DNA from 3 places in the Paenibacillus sp. Leaf72 genome. Region 1 is predicted to be linked to each of the others. Evidence: predicted binding sites of a transcription regulator. Region 1 holds the regulator's gene; each other region holds the start of a gene.
What was found. Region 1 encodes LexA, which represses DNA repair genes until DNA is damaged. Its sites were predicted from a motif close to CGAACATATGTTCG; they were not measured.

Region 1 (6,952 bases):
AAATTCGCGAGCTTGCCCAGCGTCGCGGTTACAAAACATGGGATATCGTTGCCCTTTCAGATGCTACCCCAGGTCTTGATGATATTTTAAAACGTTTTGAGCAAGTGCATACGCACACAGAAGATGAAGTGCGGGCGATTACAGCTGGACGCGGAATCTTTATTATTAAAGGCAGCGAAGAAGTCGGTTATTTCGACGTTGAGCTGGAAGCGGGAGACGTTATTTCGGTTCCAGAAACAATTCCTCACTTCTTCACATTGATGGATAACCGTCAAATCGTTGCTGTTCGCCTGTTTATTGAAACGGAGGGCTGGATTGCCCACCCGTTCGAAGACCCTGCTTTCACTAAAGCTTGATCGTTCCTTCATTGAATTGCGTCATTATACAGAGAAGCCCCTTGAGCCATGTCCAATGGACCAAGGGGCTTCTTCTTATGCTTTTGCAGCAGTAATGGCGCGAGTATGCGCGACTATCCTAGCAGCGGCAGCAATTCCTCTAAATGCTTAATTTCATATGTAGGCACAATTTCATCCGACCGAACAGCGTCATGGCGATTAATCCATACCGAATCCATACCAATGGTATTTGCACCTAAAATATCCGTAGTCAGTTTGTCCCCAACCATTATACCCTGTTCCGGTTCAATACCAAGGCGCTCCAGCGCATGGCGGAAAATCGAAGCGGCCGGCTTGCCTTCACCGAAAGCGCCCGAAATAATGATGTGGTCAAAATAAGGCGCAAGCTGTGGAACGCCTGTAAGCTTCTCCTGCTGCAAATCCGGTGAGCCGTTCGTTAGCAGCAGCAGCTTATACTTGCCTTTTAGCGCATCTAGCAATCGAAACGTTTCATCATATACAATCGGGCGCGCTCTGCGCTCTGCCGGAAACTGCTCGGCCAGTATGGCGCCAAGCTCTGGATTGTCTACGCCCAGCGCTTTTAGCCCTTTCGTCCATGCTTCACGACGATAAGCGGGTGCAAGCTGCTCCAGCTTTCTGAACTCCTCCTGCTCTCCCTCACGGAAGTTAGCCCATAGGCCTTCAAAAGGATTAATTCCGATCATTTTCGTGAAAGGGAACGTTTCATACGATTCATATAAGCTGCGAGCTTCCTTGCGAACAGCTTCCTCCAGCTCTACCGCATCTACGCCCGCTGCTTCCGCACCTGCTTGACAGGTCGCATCAAATGCTTCTTTTACACTACGGTCATCCCATAGCAGTGTGTCATCCAAATCAAATAATACCGCTAGCTTTGCCATTGTTCACTGACGCTCCTGGTCGTTTTATTTTTGTTCGTATGTTATGCCGTTATCTTTGGCAAATTGCTCTAATCTTGCGCTGATTTCATCCGTTGGATAACGATGAAATACTCGCGAAAAAGCCCACGTCGATCCTTTTTGCGGTTCAATCGTCACATAGCCAGGCTGTACGCGAATCGTCTTGATCGCTTCTGCACCTAGACGCTTGTCGCCAGTCATCTTGCGTGTTTGAACATAGTTTTTACCGATTGTAATATACGGGCGCCGCAGGAAAAATACAATTGCCAGAAATACATAGCAGCCAATTGTCACACCTAGCAAGGTATCGAATTTAAATTGCGGGTCCATTTGGGCAAGTATAACGTACATGGCAATAAACAGCAGGAGTAAAATCGGCGCAATATAGCTGCGGCCAACAAAACGATCTGATTGGGGTCCAGCTGGTTTAAAGCTTGGGCCGCCTTGTTTTTTGCGATTTTTGTTAATTTGGTTCGTATTTCGGCGCACCTTGCGCTCCCATGTACGTGACAAATTCGTTCCTCCTTATTATGGCTGCAGCACAAAATCACGCTTAATAAATCAAGTCAGACAAGTGATGCAGGCTGACACCGTATATCTCCAGGTTTCACAGTAATTCGTTAAAACGGACGTTTGAATTTTGCAATAAAACGATTCGGATAGTCTTCGGCAAGCGCGCTGACCTCATCCAGACGGTTCCATATTTCTTCAGGCATCGTCCAGCCGACAGCTCCCATATTATCCTCATATTGCGCAATCGTACTAGCACCAAAGATTGGGGACGTAATGCCTTCCCTTTGCAGCAGCCAATTCAGTGAAACTTGAGCAGGTGTTTTATCAAGTTCCTTGGCAGCTGCTAATACAGCATCCAAAACAGCAAAGTTTTGCTCATTTGCCCGGTTTGCCCAAGCACTTTCGCCTACTTTGCTTGTCAATCTGCCCTCTGTCGGCTCTGTGCGATCATACCTGCCGGTCAGAAAACCGCCACCAAGCGGAGCCCATGGAATAACGCCAACGTTTTCTTCTAGGCAAAGCGACATCATTTCGCGATCCATCTGGCGACTAACGAGGCTATATTGAGGCTGCAGCGAAACAAAGCGTACATACCTATTAGCATCGCTCCATGCCAAAGATTTCATAAGCTGCCATGCAAAAAAGTTAGAACAGCCGATGTAACGCACCTTGCCTGATGTGACAAGATCATCGAGCGTCCGCAGCGTCTCTTCAATCGGCGTAGCATGATCCCATACATGAACCTGATACAAGTCAATGTAATCGGTTTGCAGTCGCTTGAGGCTCGCTTCCACGCCGTCCATAATATGCTTGCGGGACAGCCCTACTCCATTAATATCAGGAGATGTTGTCATTCTAACCTTTGTAGCAACAACCATCTCAGAACGACGGCCTTTAATCGCTTTTCCGACGATCTCTTCAGAGCGTCCGCTTACATAAACGTTCGCCGTATCGAGAAAATTGCCGCCGCGCTCCACAAAACGATTGATCATCTCAAGCGAATCCTGCTCATTCGTTGTATTGCCAAATGTCATCGTTCCAAGACAAAGTTCAGAAACAGCTAGTCCACTACGTCCAAGCAGTTGGTATTTCATAAAATGATGACCGCCTCTCCCATTAAAATAATTAATGCTGTGGCTTCTCGTCTCCCGCTTCACTCTCTTCATCTTCTACGAATTTAATCGTATCAAGCTGTTGGCGAAAATTGCTTTTAAACTGCTCCATATATTTACTGCGCAGCTCAGCCCGTTCCGTCAGTTCCTCGGGCGTCAAACCGACTGTTTTATTTTTACGGGATAATTCATTAATTCTGGCAATAAGCTCTTCCATTGATTGCTCACCTCACTTGCTGTACTTTTCCCAAACTCTTTCTACTTTGACATTACCAATACGCTGTTGTCAAGGTGAAACGGCTGTCGCCGTCCTTTGGCGGCGCAGCGCGTTTCAGTCCGAGAAATATAGAGAATGGATGAGAAAATCATATCCTTTCCTATATTTCAAGAAAATGGGGCTATAATTAAATACAGAATAGATCGTACAACGATAATGCTATCATTGTTCCGATCTATTCTGTATTTAGGTCGAGTATTCACGCTTCAAAAGTTACGAAGAACAGCTACATGATTTCCGTCATGCAAACAGCTTGCGTATAGTATAGAGGCATGCTTCTTAATGAAGCTATGGAGAAGGAATGACCAGCTTCTGCCCAGGCCATATATCTGGCGACGACAGCTGGTTGCGTTCCCGTATTTGATAAACGGACCAGCGTATATCATCAGAACTGTCCGAGTATTTACGTGCAAGCTCCCATAATGTATCGCCTTGCGCAACCACTACCGTCTGTTCTCCAGCAGACGCTGGCGCAACATGATTCACTGAAGCTTCTGTGCGCACCAATAAAAAACCAGAAAACAATACGATAAACAGAGTCAGACACACCGCCAACTTCAAAGCATAGTTGCTAAATCCAGCCATGCTGATTTGCCATTTCATCTTTGCCGCCTTAACAGGCGCTTTCTCTGAGAAAATAGATTGATAGGATTCTGGATAAATGATCATTGCCCTCACTCCCAAACGTTTGTTCTGTTTCGATATTAACACGAACATTTGTTTGTGGTCAACAGACAATGCGAACTTTTGTTTTTAGGAACTTATGTTTGTACGAACGGCGGTTCCATGTTATAATTTGAGAAATAAATACTCATATTGCACTTCGAATGAAGTGCATGGATCAAAGTTTCAATCAAAATTCATGTCGCACTCATCATGGAGTGCGTGAACTGGAGTGATCGTGTTGTCCAAAGCTTCCAATCGCCAGCAGTCGATTCTGGAATTTATAAAGAACGAAGTTCGCGAGAAGGGTTATCCGCCTTCCGTACGTGAAATTGGAGAAGCAGTTGGACTTGCTTCAAGCTCGACTGTACACGGTCATCTGGACCGTCTGGAGAAGAAAGGGCTTATCCGCCGCGATCCAACTAAACCTCGCGCTATCGAGATTTTGGATCAGGAAGATGTCGACGGGATTATCCGTCCTGCTGTTACCCATGTACCGATCGTCGGTAAAGTTACTGCCGGTGTGCCGATTACCGCTACTGAGAATATTGAAGAATATTTCCCCATCTCTTCCCATTACGTAGGAGATGATGATGTATTCATTCTTAATGTCATTGGCGAGAGCATGATTGAAGCCGGCATACATAACGGCGACTACGTTATTGTACGCCAGCAGCAGACCGCTACTAACGGTGATATTGTGGTCGCCATGACTGAGCACGATGAAGCAACAGTCAAAACCTTTTACCGCGAGAAGGATCATATCCGTCTCCAACCGGAAAATGTAACCATGGAACCTATCCGCCTGAAGAACGTTACGATTTTAGGCAAAGTCATCGGCTTGTTCCGGGATTTTCATTAATCGTTGAAATTTCATACCCTTCATACTTGAATAAAGCTGCATCCTTGACCGCACTAGAAACGGGTTGGATGCAGCTTTTTAATTTAGGCAGAGGATTTTTTCAGCTCTCGGTCTTCCTACTCAGACTGCCTCGGTATGACGACATTTAGGAAAGCTTGAACAACCCAAAAACTCTCCACGCGCACTTTTACGACGAACTAATGGCTGGCCACATTTTGCACATGCTACTTCTGTCCTTATTTGCTTCGTAATCATTTTCTCAGTATTGTTTTGTTCTGTGTCGGTATGTGGTGTTGGAATTGATCTATTGGCATTGATCTTCAAAATCATTTCAATGAGCTCTGCTCGATCAATAAGCCGAACTGTATTTGATTTTGCTAGGGTGATTGCAGCTTCTGTATATCCACTGTTGGAAATGACCCATGCCTCATTTGCCGAATAATGTGCGATAGAAGCCTGTGCTTCTTGAACAGCCTTAATCCCGACATTTTTACTATAACGTTTAGCTTGAACGACCACCCTTTGCGCGCCTTTTGCTATAACAAGATCTGCCCCGAAATCTCCTGCTGCCTGCGTCACCGTTACCTTATAGCCATGAGCCTCTAAAAGATGTCCAAGATACTTCTCGAACTGTCGGCCCTCCATCTTATCTATTTCTGCGATACCGGAACGCTTAAGGCGTTCATTACGTTTGCGAGCAATTGATATCGCTACAATTGCATACAACATCATAACCGCACCAAATGCAACACCCGCAAAAATAAAAGAATTTGTAAGCTTATAGGCACCAAAACCAGCACCCAGCATAAGTAGCAGCACAAATGCTTGTACCGGGTCCAATTCCTCTTTCTTCCTTCTACGTTTTGCCATATTTAGATCCCCTTTGTTCAACATAATATACCTTATATCGGCATATATAATAGGAATTTGTACCTAATAATGAAAAATACATAAAAGTTATCAGTCTACTCACTTTACTTAACTTTGTTTCATCACAATCAGTAGTATCGATTTTCACAATAACTAACACCATATAAAAAGGCTAACACATAGCACTACTGATATCTTCATCAGTAATACTCGTGTCAGCCCTCTCCAAATTTACAGTCGGTTACCGGTATGTATGCTATTGTTTCATCATTCATTTGATGTCATGGATCTGATCGAACCCAGCGAGGAAGAGCTCAACATCCCGTAATCAACAGTATAGCGGAGTGAAACTAATTTCAATTCGCTGGACTGTGAGACGAAAATGAATGCGGCTTTATCTCCCCGCTGCCTGGAACTCGATCATTCCTGCTTTAATATCTTTCTGTCTCTATAATGATATTTGTTTCCCTCTGTTTTACATTTTTAATATAACACAGGATACTAATACGTTTTGTCGTTTTTTGTCGAAATATTTAATCGTTCGATACTAGTATCGATTTTTATTGACATAATAATGAAAATGTGTATTAAAAAAGAGCTAACCCATTTCTGGATTCAGCCCTTTTTTAGTAAGTGTTCCACTAAAGGTAGTTTTCCTTTAGCTACGTTTGCTGTATAACCACCTTCGAAATGCGCAGTTATTGCGTAAAATGTTTTAGTAACCTCTCGAATATGCTCTACGTTCACTAGGTTGTTAACATCCAGCGCAACAAATCCCAATGGCAAAAATATTTGTTTGCATGCTTCAAGTGTCGTTATGAATGTAAAAAGGCCCTTAGTGGTATGGAATCTCGGAATGTGATAGTTTTTTTTGGGTTGGAATATATCTACAAAAAAAACTTCACCTAATTTGAATGTATCAAACTGATCTCCATCGATTTCCCCATCATAAATTCGTTGTCCTAGAATCTCAGTCATTAGATCCATATGATATCCACTCTACTTACGAAGTTCTTTTGGGATAGGTTGAGCCCCAATGAACCCTTTTCGATTTCCACTTGCGACGGAACGCTCAGCGTCTTTTTGCAGTTTTTCTGCAATTTTACGCGCTAGTTTTTGCATCATATTCAGCACCTCCGTCCCTTTGATGAATGGATACCAATACCATCTGAGCGAAAAAAACTAAAGTAACTACATCTGATTGAAAAAATATATTTGACAAAATGAGCAACAAAGGTAAGTTCCTTTCACTGCCCCTACTCCAGCAAATCAATAACGTTAAACTCAACAATATCAATATTATCATGACTGTACCACTTAAGACAATATGTGGAATTATAGATAAAAGGCAAGTTGAGACAATCACACACGTTGTTAAGGAC
Region 2 (6,952 bases), on a different contig from region 1:
TTTTCGCTATTGCGATATGATGTCAATCAGGCAAGGGGGAAACAGGTGTGAAGGAAATATCAGCAGGAGGCGTCGTCTACCGCCGCACGGAGGAAGGCAAGCTGCAAATTCAGCTTATTCAGGATCGTTATGGCAAAGTATCGCTTCCCAAAGGCAAGATGGAGGCAGGCGAAACCGTTGAGCAGACCGCATTGCGGGAAATTGCTGAGGAAACGGGGCTTCAGGGCAATATCATAGCACCTATTGACCAAATTAAATATCAGTACCAGCATGATACCTATGGTACGGTCGATAAAGAGGTTCACTATTACCTGGTTGAAGCCATCGGCGGCGATTTGCAAGCTCAAGTAGAAGAAATTCGCGGAGTGGATTGGTTCGAGCCGCTTGATGCATGGAGACGTCAGAAGCAATCGGGCTATGACAACAATAATCGGATCGTCTCCGGTGCATTAGAGCTGCTGGGCATACCATTTACATAGTTTTATGGTGCAGCATTGGAAGGTTAATCTTGGCGGGACATTCGTCGCAGCGCTGGCAAATAGCAGAGCGGCAGGGCAAGCAGCGAGCTGAAAATATTAAACAGCGTTTGCGCATGGGCAATTTGCGCCGCTGGAGCTGCGGTCAGCCAAGCTGATAGTCCAGCAAGCAAGCCGACAAACGGCATAAAGAGCAGCGCGCCGCCGACATTCAGCGTTATATGGGCGAGCGCAACGAATTGACCCGCGCGCGATCCGCCAATAGAGGCGAGCAGCGCAGTGACGCAGGTGCCGATGTTTGCGCCTAGCACAACGGCGATGCCAACCTCAAGCGGCATCGCTCCGATTGCCGCAAAACCCATAATAATGGCTATGACAGCTGTGCTGCTATGCACGGCTGCAGTTAGCACCGCGCCGGCGGCCAGCCCCCACCAGAGGCTGTCCGCCGTTTTGCTCATAAACCAGTCAAACATGGCGCTTTGCTTAATGTCTGGGCCAACGCTTTGCATCATTGCCATGCCGGCGAGCAGTATGCCGAAGCCCAGCGTGGCAACAGAAGCGGAACGAATCGTGTTTAGCCAGCCGCCAGTCCGCAAGGCGGGGATAAGCTGCAGCTCGCCGAGCAGTGCAGTCAGCAGCCAGGCGGAGACGGAGAGGATGAGCAGCGGCATTGTGAGACGCTCAAGGCTAAGCCCAAGCAGCTCCGTCGTCAGGCAGGTGCCGATGTTGGTGCCAAGAATAATGCCGAGCGTTCGCGGAAAGGTGAGCAGACCGGCATTGACGAGACCTATAGAGATGACGGTTACGGCTGTGCTGCTCTGAAGAAAAGCAGTAGAGATGGCGCCAGCCGCCAGTCCGTGAATGGGCGTAGCGGTAAAACGCTGCAAAATACGATTCAATTGCGTTCCTGCAAGGCGATGCAGCGCCAGCTCCATCAGCTTCATGCCGCTTAAGAACAAGGCAAAGCCGATTGCAATCGGCAAAATAATAGAATGAAGCATGGACTGAATCTCCTTTTCTAAAAACGAGTGACAGGTGTATGACAGGTGTACCCATACATATATGCAGCAAACAAGACAAGCATGACAAGCATGAGAGAGGTTGGTTTTGCCATTATGACGAGAGCAAGGATAGCGCTGCAGCGCGGGCGCAAAAAACGTTTGGAGCAGGGCCACCCCTGGGTATATGCAAGCGAGATTGATAAAATGGAAGGCACCGCAGAGCCGGGCGGCTTGGTTGATGTAGTCAGCCACCAAGGACGTTATCTGGCGACGGGCTATTGGAATCCAAAATCGCAAATTACGGTGCGCATTGTTTCGTACAAGCCGCTGGAGGCGATGGATGCTGCTTTTTTCCAAGAGCGCTTCCAGCAGGCGAAGGAGCATCGCAGCCGTTTTGTGCCGGATCAGGATTGCAGGCTCGTATACGGAGAAGCTGATTTCCTGCCAGGGTTGACTGTAGACCGCTTTAATGATGTGCTGGTTATCCAATTGCTGACACTTGGCATGGACATTCACCGCGATGCGATCATTGAAGCGCTTATCGAGGTGTTTGAGCCGCACGGCATTTATGAGCGCAGTGATGTCGGCGTCAGACAGCTGGAGGGCTTAGAGAAGCGTACAGGCGTGCTGTACGGGGAATGCCCGGCCATATTGGAGATTGAAGAGAACGGGCTTAAGCTTGAGGTTGATATAGTCGAAGGTCAGAAGACCGGCTATTTCTATGATCAGCGTGAAAATCGCGCCTCCATCGCTCCGCTGATGAAGGGCTGGGGCCACCGCAGCGGCATTAAACTAATGCCGAAGCCTGCCGAGGACAGCAGCGCGAGTGCAGAGACAGCGGGGGAACTCGTTCCAGTCAATGCCAATGGCAAAGAGGTGACCTTCCCCTACTGGGATGGTGCGACGGTGCTGGAATGCTTTGCGCATACGGGCAGCTTTACCTTGCATGCCTGCAAATACGGAGCGAAGAAAGTGACCTGCTTGGACATTTCCGAGCATGCGATTGATACGGCGCGCCGCAATGTGGAACGTAACGGCTTTACCGATCGCGTACAATTCGTCGTAACCGATGCTTTTGATTACTTGAGACTGCAAACGAAGGGGCTGGAGGAGCGTTTGGAGCGCAGCCGTGCAGGCACGGATACGTCCAAGCCGATCAGCGGCGGCGGCCAAACCTGGGACGTTGTCATTTTGGACCCTCCGGCGTTTGCCAAAACAAAAAATGCGGTAGCAGGTGCTGTCCGCGGCTATAAAGATATTAATTTGCATGGCATGAAGCTGGTAAATGAAGGCGGCTATCTGGTGACGGCGAGCTGCTCATACCATATGCGTCCTGATTTGTTTCTGGAGACGATCCAAGAGGCCGCAGCTGATGCAGGCAAGCTGCTCCGGCTTGTGGAATGGCGGGCGGCGGGCAAGGATCATCCGCAGCTGCTTGGCGTAACAGAAGGGCATTACTTGAAATTTGCCATCTTTGAGGTGCGCAGCAAATAACGGAAACCTCTTGAACGGCGAGTGTGCTTCTTGCTCGTTCAAGAGGTTTTTTTGCCAAATATTTAAGAACGTATGTTTGAAGGACTCGTGAAAAGTCGCGGCGGGTATGGTAGTATGGTTGATAATAGACAGGTTACGGAAGGAAGGGCTGCAGGATGCCGCTTCAATTAGTGCTGGGCCGCTCGGGAGCGGGAAAAACGACATATTGCCTGGATGCGATTCGCGGCAGGCTGAGCGCTGACCCGGATGGGCCTCCGCTTATTTTGCTCGTGCCGGAGCAGGCGACCTTCCAGTCCGAGTACACGTTGCTTCGCGGCAGCGGATTGCAGGGAATGATTCGGGCGCAAGTGCTGAGCCTTCGCAGGCTTGCTCTTCGCGTTATGCAGGAAACTGGCGGTACCGCGCTCATTCCAATCGGCGACGAAGGCAAAAACATGCTGCTGTACAAAATCGTGCAGCGTCTGGGCGATCAATTGGAGCTGTTCGAGCATGGTGCTGGAAAGCCTGGTTTCATTGAGCGTCTGGGCGAGCTGTTGACGGAATGGAAGCGATATGGCATTAATCCGGCGATGATTGCAGAGCGCAGAGAAGAGGCTGCTTCTGCTTTGCAGGACTCGGCGCTGCTGAAGCGCAAGCTGCATGACTTGCAGCTGGTATACGAAAGGCTGGAGGAAGAGCTCGCCGGGCAGTATGTCGATTCGGAGGATTATTTGGTCTATCTGTCAGCGGGGCTGTCTCAATTTTCAACGATACGGGACACCGAAATTTGGATTGACGGCTTTAATGGCTTTACGCCAAAAGAATATGCCGCGCTTAGCTCGCTTATAAGCATGGCGAAGAAAGTGACGATTACGCTTAAGCTGAATCGGGCATATGCGGCTGGAGAGCGGCCAGTTGAGCTGGATTTGTTTTACCCTACAGCGGATGCGTATGTAAAGCTGAGGGAACTGGCGGAGGGCTTAGGCGTTGCGCTGCTGGAGCCGATTGTGCTCGGCGGTACAAGCAATGCTGCCTGCGAAGCGCCGGGCAGGTTCAGCAGCAGCCCGATGCTGGCTCATTTGGAGCGCCACTACGGAGGACGGGCACAAATGGCGCTTCCAAATCCGGCAATGCTCGATGCAACCAGCCCATTATGCGGCATATCGCTGCATGCGGCGGCAAATCGGCGAACCGAGGTGGAGCTGCTGGCGCGCGATATGCTGCGCAGAGTCAGGGAAGAGAGCCTAAGCTGGCGTGATATGACGGTTATGGTGCGCAATGCGGGGGATTACAGCGACTATATCGAAGCAGCGTTTCAAGAATACAGCATCCCCTATTTCCTTGATCAGAGGCACACGACCGTCCATCATCCGCTGGTCGAGTTCATCCGCTCAGCATTGGAGACGGTGCTTCATAATTGGAGCTATGAGGCGGTATTCCGCTGCATTAAGACCGAGCTGCTGTTTCCGCTTGATGGAAGCATTCCCCGCGACCAATTTGATTGGCTGGAAAACTTCGTCTTGGCGGCGGGCATCGATGGCTGGAAGTGGCTGGATGAAAAAAGATGGCGTCCATTCATCATCGAGTCGCTGGAGGAAGAGCAGGATGCAGCGGCCAATGCGCCATCGCAACGTGCGAAGGCGGAGTTTGAGGCGGTCATGGCCGCGCGCGGTGTAATCGTTCCTCCTTTGCAGCAGTTTGGCAAAGAGCTGGAGAAAGCTTCGAATGTTACCATGATGTGTGAGGCGCTATATCGCTTGCTTGAGCATACAGGGGTTGCGGAACGTCTGGAGCGCTGGAGCCGCGAGGATAGCGAGGCTGGCCGAGTACAGCGCTCACGCGGTCATCGCCAGCTGTGGGATGGAGTCATGAATTTGCTTGACCAATTAGTAGAGCTAGTTGGTAATGAACCGCTGTCCGCCGATATTTTCGTTGGCATGCTTGAGACAGGCTTGGAAAGCCTCAAATTAGGTGCCATTCCGCCTGCTCTTGATCAGGTGCTGGTGGGCAGCATGGACCGTACGCGTTCCAGTCAGGTGCAGGTCTGTTACGTGCTGGGAGCTAATGATGGCATCATGCCGACGCGTTTTCAAGAGGATGGCGTGCTGACGGACCAGGAGCGGGAGCGGCTGGCTGAAGAAGGCTTGGTCATGGCGCCGGGCCTCAAGCGGAGGCTGCTGGATGAGCGTTTTCTGATTTATAGTGCGCTCACAACGCCGAGCAGACATTTGTGGATGAGTTGGTCAGAGGCTGATGAAGAGGGGAAAAGCCTGCTGCCATCGGAAATTATTAGGCAGGTGAGGCAGCTGTTTCACGGATTGCCGATACAGCAAGTGCAGGCGGAGCCTACGCAGACTATGTCGGTAAAGGAGCAAAGGGAATATATTCAGCATCCAGAACGTGCCTTGTCGTATTTAATTACGGAGCTGCGGGCTTGGAAGCAGGGAAGCGAGATCGCTCCTTTTTGGTGGGAGCTTTACAATTGGTTCGCCGTACGTCCAGAATGGCAAACGAAGCTATCGCTGCTTACAAAATCTCTTGGTTATGTGAATCAAGAGGAGCTGTTGACCGCTGATACGGCACAGCAGCTTTATGGCGTTCGCTTGAGAGCGAGCGTATCGAGAATGGAGCGTTTCGTGTCGTGCCCTTTTCAGCATTTTGCGATTCACGGACTGAAGCTGCGCGAGCGGAAAATGCACCGGCTGGAGGCGCCGGATGTGGGTCAGCTATTTCATGCTGCGCTCAGCCGTTTGGCTGGAGAAGGCGGGCTTGGTCACGCTTTCGGCTCGGCTTCCGAGCGTCAGATCCGCGAGGCGGCGGTTCAAACGGTGGACGAGCTTGCACCAAGGCTGCAATCGCAAATTTTGCTGAGCAGCGGCCGCTATCGCTACATTGCCCGCAAGCTTAAGGAAATTGTAGCGCAGGCTGCCATTATGCTGAGCGAGCATGCCCGCCGGGCCGCATTCCAGCCCGTCGGGCTGGAGGTTGATTTTGGCCCGGGCGGCACACTGCCGCCGCTTATTATTCCTTTGCAGGATGGACGTTCTATGGAAATAATCGGGCGAATCGACCGGGTTGATGCTGCGGATACGGAGCAGGGCCTGTTGTTGCGTGTACTGGATTACAAGTCTAGCGTGACCCAGCTGCGCCTGGAGGAGGTGGCCTTTGGCCTTTCCCTGCAAATGCTGACGTATTTGGACGTATTGGTGACGCATTCTCCCGGCTGGCTTGGAAAGCAGGCATCGCCTGCGGGCGTGCTTTATTTTCACGTGCATAATCCGCTGCTTGCGCTTTCTAATCAAATGAACGAAGCGAAAATCAAAGCAGAGCTGCGCAAACGCTTTAAGCTAAGAGGACTCGTTACGGCAGAAGCCGAGGCGGTGCGCCTCATGGATGATCAGCTGGAAACGGGACACTCCGAGCTATTGCCTGTAGCGCTCAAGAAGGATGGGGCGTTCTACAGCAGCTCCTCCGTCGTGACGGACAAGCAGTGGGACATTTTGCGGGATTCTGTCAGGAGGACCATTAGCGGAATTGGCTCGGAAATCAGCTGTGGCAAAGTATCGATTGAGCCCTACAAGCTGGGAACAAAAATCCCGTGCCAATATTGTGATTATAAGGCGGTTTGCCAGTTCGATCCGCTGTTTGACGGCAATGAGTATGTGCGGCTTCGCAAGCCTTCAACGGAAGAGCTATGGCAGCGGCTGGAGAAAGGAGAAAGCATCGATGACGGACATGATCAACGCCATTAAACCGGAAGGCAGCACTTGGACCGATGAGCAGTGGAGCGCCATAGTAACGGAAGGATCCAACATTCTAGTAGCTGCTGCTGCCGGCTCTGGCAAGACGGCTGTGCTGGTTGAGCGCATTATTCGCAAAATTTCATCCTCGACCGATGTGGACCGCCTGCTCGTTGCCACTTTTACGAAGGCAGCAGCTGCGGAAATGAAGGAGCGGATTCGTATTGCGCTGGAGAAGGAGCTGGATCGCCAGCCTGACTCT
Region 3 (6,952 bases), on a different contig from region 1:
GAGCTTAATCGCTGTCCGATCCTCGCCATCAATTACGATGTCTGTAAAAGCCGGTATACAAATTAAATCCACCCCGCTGGGAGCAACAAATCCTCGCGCAATCGCAACTGCCTTAATTGCTTGATTTAGTGCACCCGCCCCGATAGCTTGTAATTCAGCGGCGCCGCGTTCACGTAAAACTCCGGCCAGCGCACCTGCAACGGAATTTGGATTGGACTTTGCTGAAACTTTTAATACATCCATAAAAATGTACCTCCTCGGGAATGATGGATGGATTCCACTACTAGCAATAGTATTCGAGAGAGGTAGAAAAATTCCTGCTTTTATTGCCGAAATTAACGAACTGTTCTGAATTGTCTAAACTTTCAATAAAAAAAAGCTGCTACATGAGCAGCCAATCTTCTTCTACAAGTCTAATTTTTTGGAATTTGGTCGTTTCGCCTGTCGCATCGTCGATTTGGATCGACACGCCATGCAAATGCCATTTGCCTTCATCCACGACAAAACGTGTAGGCATTTGGGTCATAAACCGATGCAGCACCGCATTGCGCTCCATCCCCAGCACACCGTCCTTCGGCCCCGTCATGCCAACATCCGTCAAGTAGGCTGTGCCGCCTGGCAAAATCGTGTCGTCATTCGTCTGAACATGTGTATGTGTCCCTACAACGACAGAAGCATGTCCAGCCAAATGCCAGCCCATTGCAATTTTTTCCGAAGTCGCTTCCGCGTGAAAATCGACCAAAATATTTTTCGTTGTTCCATGCGCCACCTCGATTAGCTCATCCGCTTTGCGGAACGGACAATCAATCGGCGGCAAAAACGTTCTTCCCTGCAAATTTATAATGGCGAGCTGCTTGCCGTTCGCTTTAATAATCGCCATGCCTTGTCCTGGCGTTCCTTCCGCGAAGTTCGCAGGTCTTACGATACGAGGCTCATCATCTATCCAGTCAAAAATATCTTTGTTATCCCAAGTATGATTGCCCATCGTAATCCCATGAACACCGCATTCAAACAGCTCATTGACAATGTTCTTTGTAATGCCCCGGCCTGCCGCTGCATTTTCGCCATTTACGATAATAATATGCGGGTTGTATTTCGATTTAAGCGCTGGAAGCACTTGCTTAACGGCTGCACGCCCTACACTTCCAACAATATCCCCAATAAATAATACGTTCATTGCTGCTCACTTCCTTTACCTATTCAGACAGGAAAAGTGGCTGCAGGGCAGCCACTTTTCCGCGTTGCTATGCTGTTTACTTCGCGTATTCCACAGCCCGTGTCTCACGAATAACGGTGACTTTGATGTGGCCTGGATAATCAAGCTCACTTTCAATCTTCTTCGTAATGTCGCGAGCGAGTCGGAATGCTTCTGTATCGTCAATCTTCTCAGGCTGTACCATAACGCGTACTTCACGGCCGGCCTGGATGGCATACGATTTCTCAACACCATCGAATGACTCCGAAATATTCTCCAGCTTCTCCAGACGCTTGATGTACGTTTCGAGCGTCTCACGGCGTGCGCCTGGACGTGCTGCCGACAAGGCGTCAGCTGCACCAACCAGCATTGCGATAACCGAAGTGGCTTCACAATCACCATGGTGGGAAGCGATACTGTTAATAACAACAGGATGTTCTTTGTACTTCTTGGCTAATTCAACGCCAATCTCAACGTGCGAGCCTTCAACCTCATGGTCAAGTGCTTTACCGATGTCATGCAGCAAGCCTGCACGCTTCGCGAGAGTAATATCCTCGCCCAGCTCGGCAGCCATAAGTCCAGTCAAGTAAGCAACCTCCATGGAGTGCTTGAGCACGTTTTGACCGTAGCTTGTCCGATACTTGAGTCTTCCCAAAATCTTAATCAAGTCAGGATGCAAGCCATGCACACCCACCTCAAAAGTAGCTTGCTCCCCGTATTCACGGATACGCTCGTCCACTTCCTTGCGTGATTTCTCAACCATCTCTTCAATACGAGCAGGATGGATACGTCCGTCAGCGACAAGCTTCTCAAGTGAAGTTCGGGCAATTTCACGCCGGATAGGATCGAAGCCGGACAGGATGACCGCTTCCGGTGTATCGTCGATAATGAGATCGATACCGGTCAATGTTTCCAGAGCGCGGATATTACGACCTTCGCGTCCGATAATGCGGCCTTTCATTTCCTCATTCGGTAAGGAGACGACTGATACAGTCGTTTCTGCTACGTGATCAGCCGCACAACGTTGGATAGCGAGCGATATAATATCACGTGCTTTTTTATCTGCTTCTTCTTTAGCCTGCTGCTCGATTTCCTTGATCATCTGCGCTGTCTCATGTCGTACTTCCTGTTCAACATTAGACAAAATAATCGATTTCGCACCTTCCATCGTCAAGCCGGAAATTCGCTCCAGCTCGCTAAGCTGCTGCTTATAGATGGTATCAATCTGTTCTTGGGTTTCATCGATCCGTTTCTCTTTGTTGGCAACTAATTCTTCTTTGCGTTCCAGCGCTTCTAATTTTTTATCCAACGACTCCTCTTTCTGGAGTAAACGTCTGTCCTGTCGCTGAACCTCATTACGACGTTCACGAATGTCTTTTTCAGCTTCGGTACGAAGTTTGTGGACTTCATCTTTCGCTTCCAGCACCGTTTCCTTTTTCTGCGCTTCTGCTTCTTTTTTCGCATTTTCTACGATTTGGATAGCAGCCTGCTCAGCACTGGAAATTTTGGCTTCGGCAATCGACTTTCGAATAAAATAACCAACTCCAAAGAAAATAACGCCAACAACGAGACTGATCAAGATCGTCCAAATAGGATTCATCCTCTTGTTCACCTCCTCGTTGCATTCACAAAAGCAAACGCTTGGAATGATATTTGATTTTAGTCGGTTTCCATACCGTTTTCATCTTCTAACAACTTGCCGAAAATAATCTTCTCAAATCAATTTTTGGAAGGAAAATAGATTTGATGTGGAAGGAATACAAATTCATTTTATCTTTTGGTAAAATCAATTGTCAAGCAAAAGCCCAACGTGATCTTTTTGCTTTATTGATTATGCATTCTCTTCCGCTGATTTTACTGCGGCTTTAATAATGTCTACAGGAAAGCCCCTTCGTATTAAAAAAGCTGCCAGCTTGCGTCTGCGCTCAAACGGCTCGCCTTTTATAGTTCGCCATTTTTTGGAAGCTGTAGCAATAGCTGTTTCAAGCTCCATTTCACTGTCAATTGCCGAAGTAGCGGCAAGCGCAGCTGTTTTCGACACACCCCGCTGCAGCAATTCCTGCTGAATGTAACGCCTGCCCTTCTGGCTGCTTTTCATTCGCTGAGCAGCAAATTGCATCGCATACTGTTCATCATCCACAATATGTTCCTTTTCTAAACGCTCAATGGTGTAATTAATATGATCCTCAGCAATTATTTTCCGTTTCAGATACTGCTCTATTTGCTTGCTTGTCCGCGGCTTAAAACCCAAATAATAAACCGCCATCGCATAAGCGCGATAACGCTCGTCCTCGCTGCCAATTTCCTCTATTTGCGCCTCTGTAAGAAGTTGTCCTTTAAACAGTGTATGGCGGATCAACAGATCCTCATGAACCGATAAAATCGGCTCTTCGCCTTCTGCGAATATAAGATAGCGGCTTCGATGCTTGCTGTCTTTCTCAACCGCTCTGATTTCAATCATAGGCCCTCCATGTTACGTTTTGCAACTAGTTATAAATGCTAAATAAAACAAGTTCGCCGTCCCTAGAAAGGAACGGCGTCATCATCATTCTTTATCCATTTCGCTACTAATTGAGCGTATTAGTCCAATTCAGACTCATCAAAATCGTCTTCATCCTCTTCTTCTTGACCAAGACCTGTCGCTTGAGTAGCAGTCGCTACCAAGTTGCTGGCATCACGAATTTGCTTATCAATGACGTCTGCAATATCTTCATGGTCTTTCAAAAACTGCTTAGCATTTTCCCGGCCTTGACCGAGGCGCTCGCCATTGTAAGAGAACCATGCACCGCTTTTTTGTACAATATCGAGTTCAACGCCCAAATCAACGAGCGTACCCTCTTTGGAAATGCCCTCACCGTACATAATGTCAACCTCGGCTTGCTTGAACGGCGGAGCCACTTTGTTTTTGACAACTTTAATACGTGTACGGTTACCAATCATATCATTGCCTTGCTTCAGTGTCTCAATCCGGCGGACATCAAGACGTACGCTGGAATAAAATTTCAAAGCGCGTCCACCTGGTGTCGTCTCAGGGTTACCGAACATAACGCCGACTTTCTCACGCAGTTGGTTAATAAAGATCGTAATCGTCTTCGATTTGCTGATGGCTCCGGATAGCTTGCGAAGTGCCTGTGACATTAGGCGTGCCTGCAAACCAACGTGCGAGTCACCCATGTCGCCTTCGATCTCAGCCTTAGGTACCAGTGCTGCAACAGAGTCGATAACAACAATGTCAACCGCGCCACTACGAACGAGCGCTTCTGCAATTTCCAGCCCTTGCTCCCCTGTATCTGGCTGGGAAAGCAGCAATTCATCGATATTAACGCCCAGCTTGCTTGCATATAACGGATCAAGTGCATGCTCCGCATCGATAAAGGCAGCTTGTCCGCCTGCACGTTGAACTTCTGCAATCGCATGAAGCGCAACGGTCGTTTTACCAGATGATTCCGGTCCATATACTTCAATAATACGTCCTCTCGGGAAACCCCCGATTCCAAGTGCGATATCTAAAGCAAGCGAGCCGCTCGGCACGACCTCCACTTGCATATGTGTTGATTCCCCTAGTTTCATGATAGAGCCCTTGCCGAATTGTTTCTCAATTTGACGCATAGCCATATCTAACGCAGCACGACGATCAGCCAATCAACTCACATCCTTCGTTATTTATAATATAATGATAACCTTTTTCCGACCCTTTGCCAAGCACTTTTTCGAACATACATTCGTTTTTTTTGTGAAGCCGACGGAAGGCATGCAACTTTTAAATATCTGTAACTAAACAAAAAAAACCGCAGCAAAGTTATCTTCGCCACGGTTCTTCCGTAAGTTGAGTTCAGTATACGCCCGTTTCCGGCAAAAAGCAACACCTTTCGCCAAATTTTGGTCGAAGAACTCTTATATAGTTAGTTTTGAATTGCAAGCCACAAACGGTACAGCAATGTTTTTACAGCGCGAACGCGAATAATCGTCCGGCTGCCGCTTAATTGCAATGGATAAACCATCGTCTCCTTGCCACGCTCGGCAATAGCTATATAAACAAGCCCTACCGGCTTGCCTTCACTCTCCGCAGGGCCAGCAACACCTGTTATAGACACGCCGAAATCGCTGTCTGCGAGCTGCTGCACCCGCTCAGCCATTAGCGCAGCTGTCGATTCGCTTATGGCGCCAGGAGCCCCTTCGCCCTCTAGCTGCGCAAGAGGTATGCCTAGCAGCGCATGCTTCATTTCATTCGTATACGTTACAACACCGCCCGTGTATTCCCCACTGCTTCCAGGTACGCTCGTAATCAACTCTGCTAGCAGACCGCCGCTGCAGCTCTCAGCACTAGCTAGCTTGCGTCTGCTAGCGCGAAGCAGTCTTATGACCGCCTCCTCCAGCGGAATGTCCTCTTGGGCGTATAGATGCTCTCCAATGCGTTCAATAATCTGCTCCACTGTCGCATCAATCTTGCCATCAGCCTCTGCCTGTGTGGCCGCCTTCGTCGAAACGCGAATAGCTACCTCGCCTTCCTTCGCATAAGGAGCAATTGTCGGGTCAACCTGAGCCTCGATTAGATCGAGCAGTTTAGCCTCCAAATTGGATTCCCCAATGCCTGCAAACTTCAGCAACCGCGAATAAAGCGGCTGCTCATGCCCGAGCAGCGTCCGCAGCCATTCCTTGCCCGGCCCGTCGATCATCGGCTTCATTTCCCGTGGAGGTCCCGGCAGCAGCATATAATGCGTGCCATCCTCCGTCAGAGCGTTGCCTACCGCAAGGCCCGCCGCATTGTGCAGCGGTACGCTTCCATCGATAGACAATGCCTGTCTGCGATTGCTTTCAACCATATGTACGCCTCTTGAGCTGAACAGCTCTTCGATTTTATCCATGGAAGGCTTGTGCAAGGACAAACCACGGCTCAAATAAGCAGCCAGCACATCCTTCGTCAAATCATCAAGCGTGGGCCCCAAACCGCCTGTAAACACGAGCAGGTCAGCGCGTTCTCTCGCTGTCACAATTGCTTTGCGAATACGCTCGGGGTTATCCCCGACTACGGTTTGAAAATAAACATCAATGCCTAGCGCGGCCAGCTCTTGGGACAAATACTGTGCATTTGTATTTACAATCTGTCCGAGCAGCAATTCTGTACCTACTGCAATAATTTCTGCTTTCATGCTATTCATCCTCCTTTAGGTAATGGCAGCGCCATTTCGCGATGAAATATAAGCCCATTATAGGGGTGTAACTTATAAATTTCTTATATTTTAAGCAAAAGCATCCTTCCCGAAACAGGAAAGATGCTTTTCAAAAAACGGCAAAGCGCGTTTCATCGTTATTCAACCGGTATTAGATGTTTATTTTTCACAAAATAATCAATTCCGGAATAAAGCGTAATCGCAACTGCGACCCAGCTTGCAATCAAATCAAATGGAAATGAGATGAAAGCAAATGGGAAATTGTTAAGCAAAAGCGAGATAATCATCGTAATTTGTATAGCTGTTTTCCATTTGCCCCAGTTGCTGGCCGCCATAACACTGCCCTCAAGCAGCGCAATTTGACGAAGTCCCGTAACGGCGAATTCACGGCTAATAATCAGGATGGCAATCCAGCCAGCCAGCTTATCCATCTCCACAAGGGAAATCAGAACCGCAGCCACAAGCAGCTTGTCAGCGAGAGGATCGAGAAGCTTGCCTAAGTTGGTTACGATTTTGTTCTTACGGGCGATATACCCGTCCAAACCATCCGTACTCGCTGCCACAATAAAAATAATCGCCGCAATAA

Region 2: addB (helicase-exonuclease AddAB subunit AddB) is a predicted target of LexA. The motif match lies at 3,037-3,050, and genes of this name have one in related genera.
Region 3: recA (recombinase RecA) is a predicted target of LexA. The motif match lies at 4,907-4,920, and genes of this name have one in related genera.

The regions. Positions count from the first base shown of each region.
Region 1 is NZ_LMLV01000031.1:434,966-441,917, forward strand. Features, by position in the region: gene ASF12_RS25285 (1,2-dihydroxy-3-keto-5-methylthiopentene dioxygenase) at 1-356, shown strand, start outside; gene ASF12_RS25290 (HAD family hydrolase) at 470-1,255, opposite strand; gene ASF12_RS25295 (hypothetical protein) at 1,280-1,786, opposite strand; gene ASF12_RS25300 (aldo/keto reductase) at 1,894-2,880, opposite strand; gene ASF12_RS25305 (DUF896 domain-containing protein) at 2,912-3,115, opposite strand; gene ASF12_RS25310 (LysM peptidoglycan-binding domain-containing protein) at 3,464-3,844, opposite strand; gene lexA (transcriptional repressor LexA) at 4,080-4,700, shown strand; gene ASF12_RS25320 (restriction endonuclease) at 4,821-5,570, opposite strand; gene ASF12_RS25325 (LytTR family transcriptional regulator DNA-binding domain-containing protein) at 6,186-6,557, opposite strand; gene ASF12_RS36210 (hypothetical protein) at 6,570-6,695, opposite strand; gene ASF12_RS36675 (accessory gene regulator B family protein) at 6,673-6,952, opposite strand, start outside.
Region 2 is NZ_LMLV01000001.1:689,197-696,148, reverse strand. Features, by position in the region: gene ASF12_RS03065 (NUDIX hydrolase) at 48-479, shown strand; gene ASF12_RS03060 (Na/Pi cotransporter family protein) at 503-1,477, opposite strand; gene ASF12_RS03055 (class I SAM-dependent rRNA methyltransferase) at 1,592-2,971, shown strand; gene addB (helicase-exonuclease AddAB subunit AddB) at 3,127-6,702, shown strand; gene addA (helicase-exonuclease AddAB subunit AddA) at 6,677-6,952, shown strand, end outside.
Region 3 is NZ_LMLV01000023.1:138,284-145,235, forward strand. Features, by position in the region: gene ASF12_RS19210 (stage V sporulation protein S) at 1-243, opposite strand, end outside; gene ASF12_RS19215 (TIGR00282 family metallophosphoesterase) at 383-1,177, opposite strand; gene rny (ribonuclease Y) at 1,254-2,795, opposite strand; gene ASF12_RS19225 (RecX family transcriptional regulator) at 3,027-3,656, opposite strand; gene recA (recombinase RecA) at 3,776-4,837, opposite strand; gene ASF12_RS19235 (competence/damage-inducible protein A) at 5,098-6,345, opposite strand; gene pgsA (CDP-diacylglycerol--glycerol-3-phosphate 3-phosphatidyltransferase) at 6,504-6,952, opposite strand, start outside.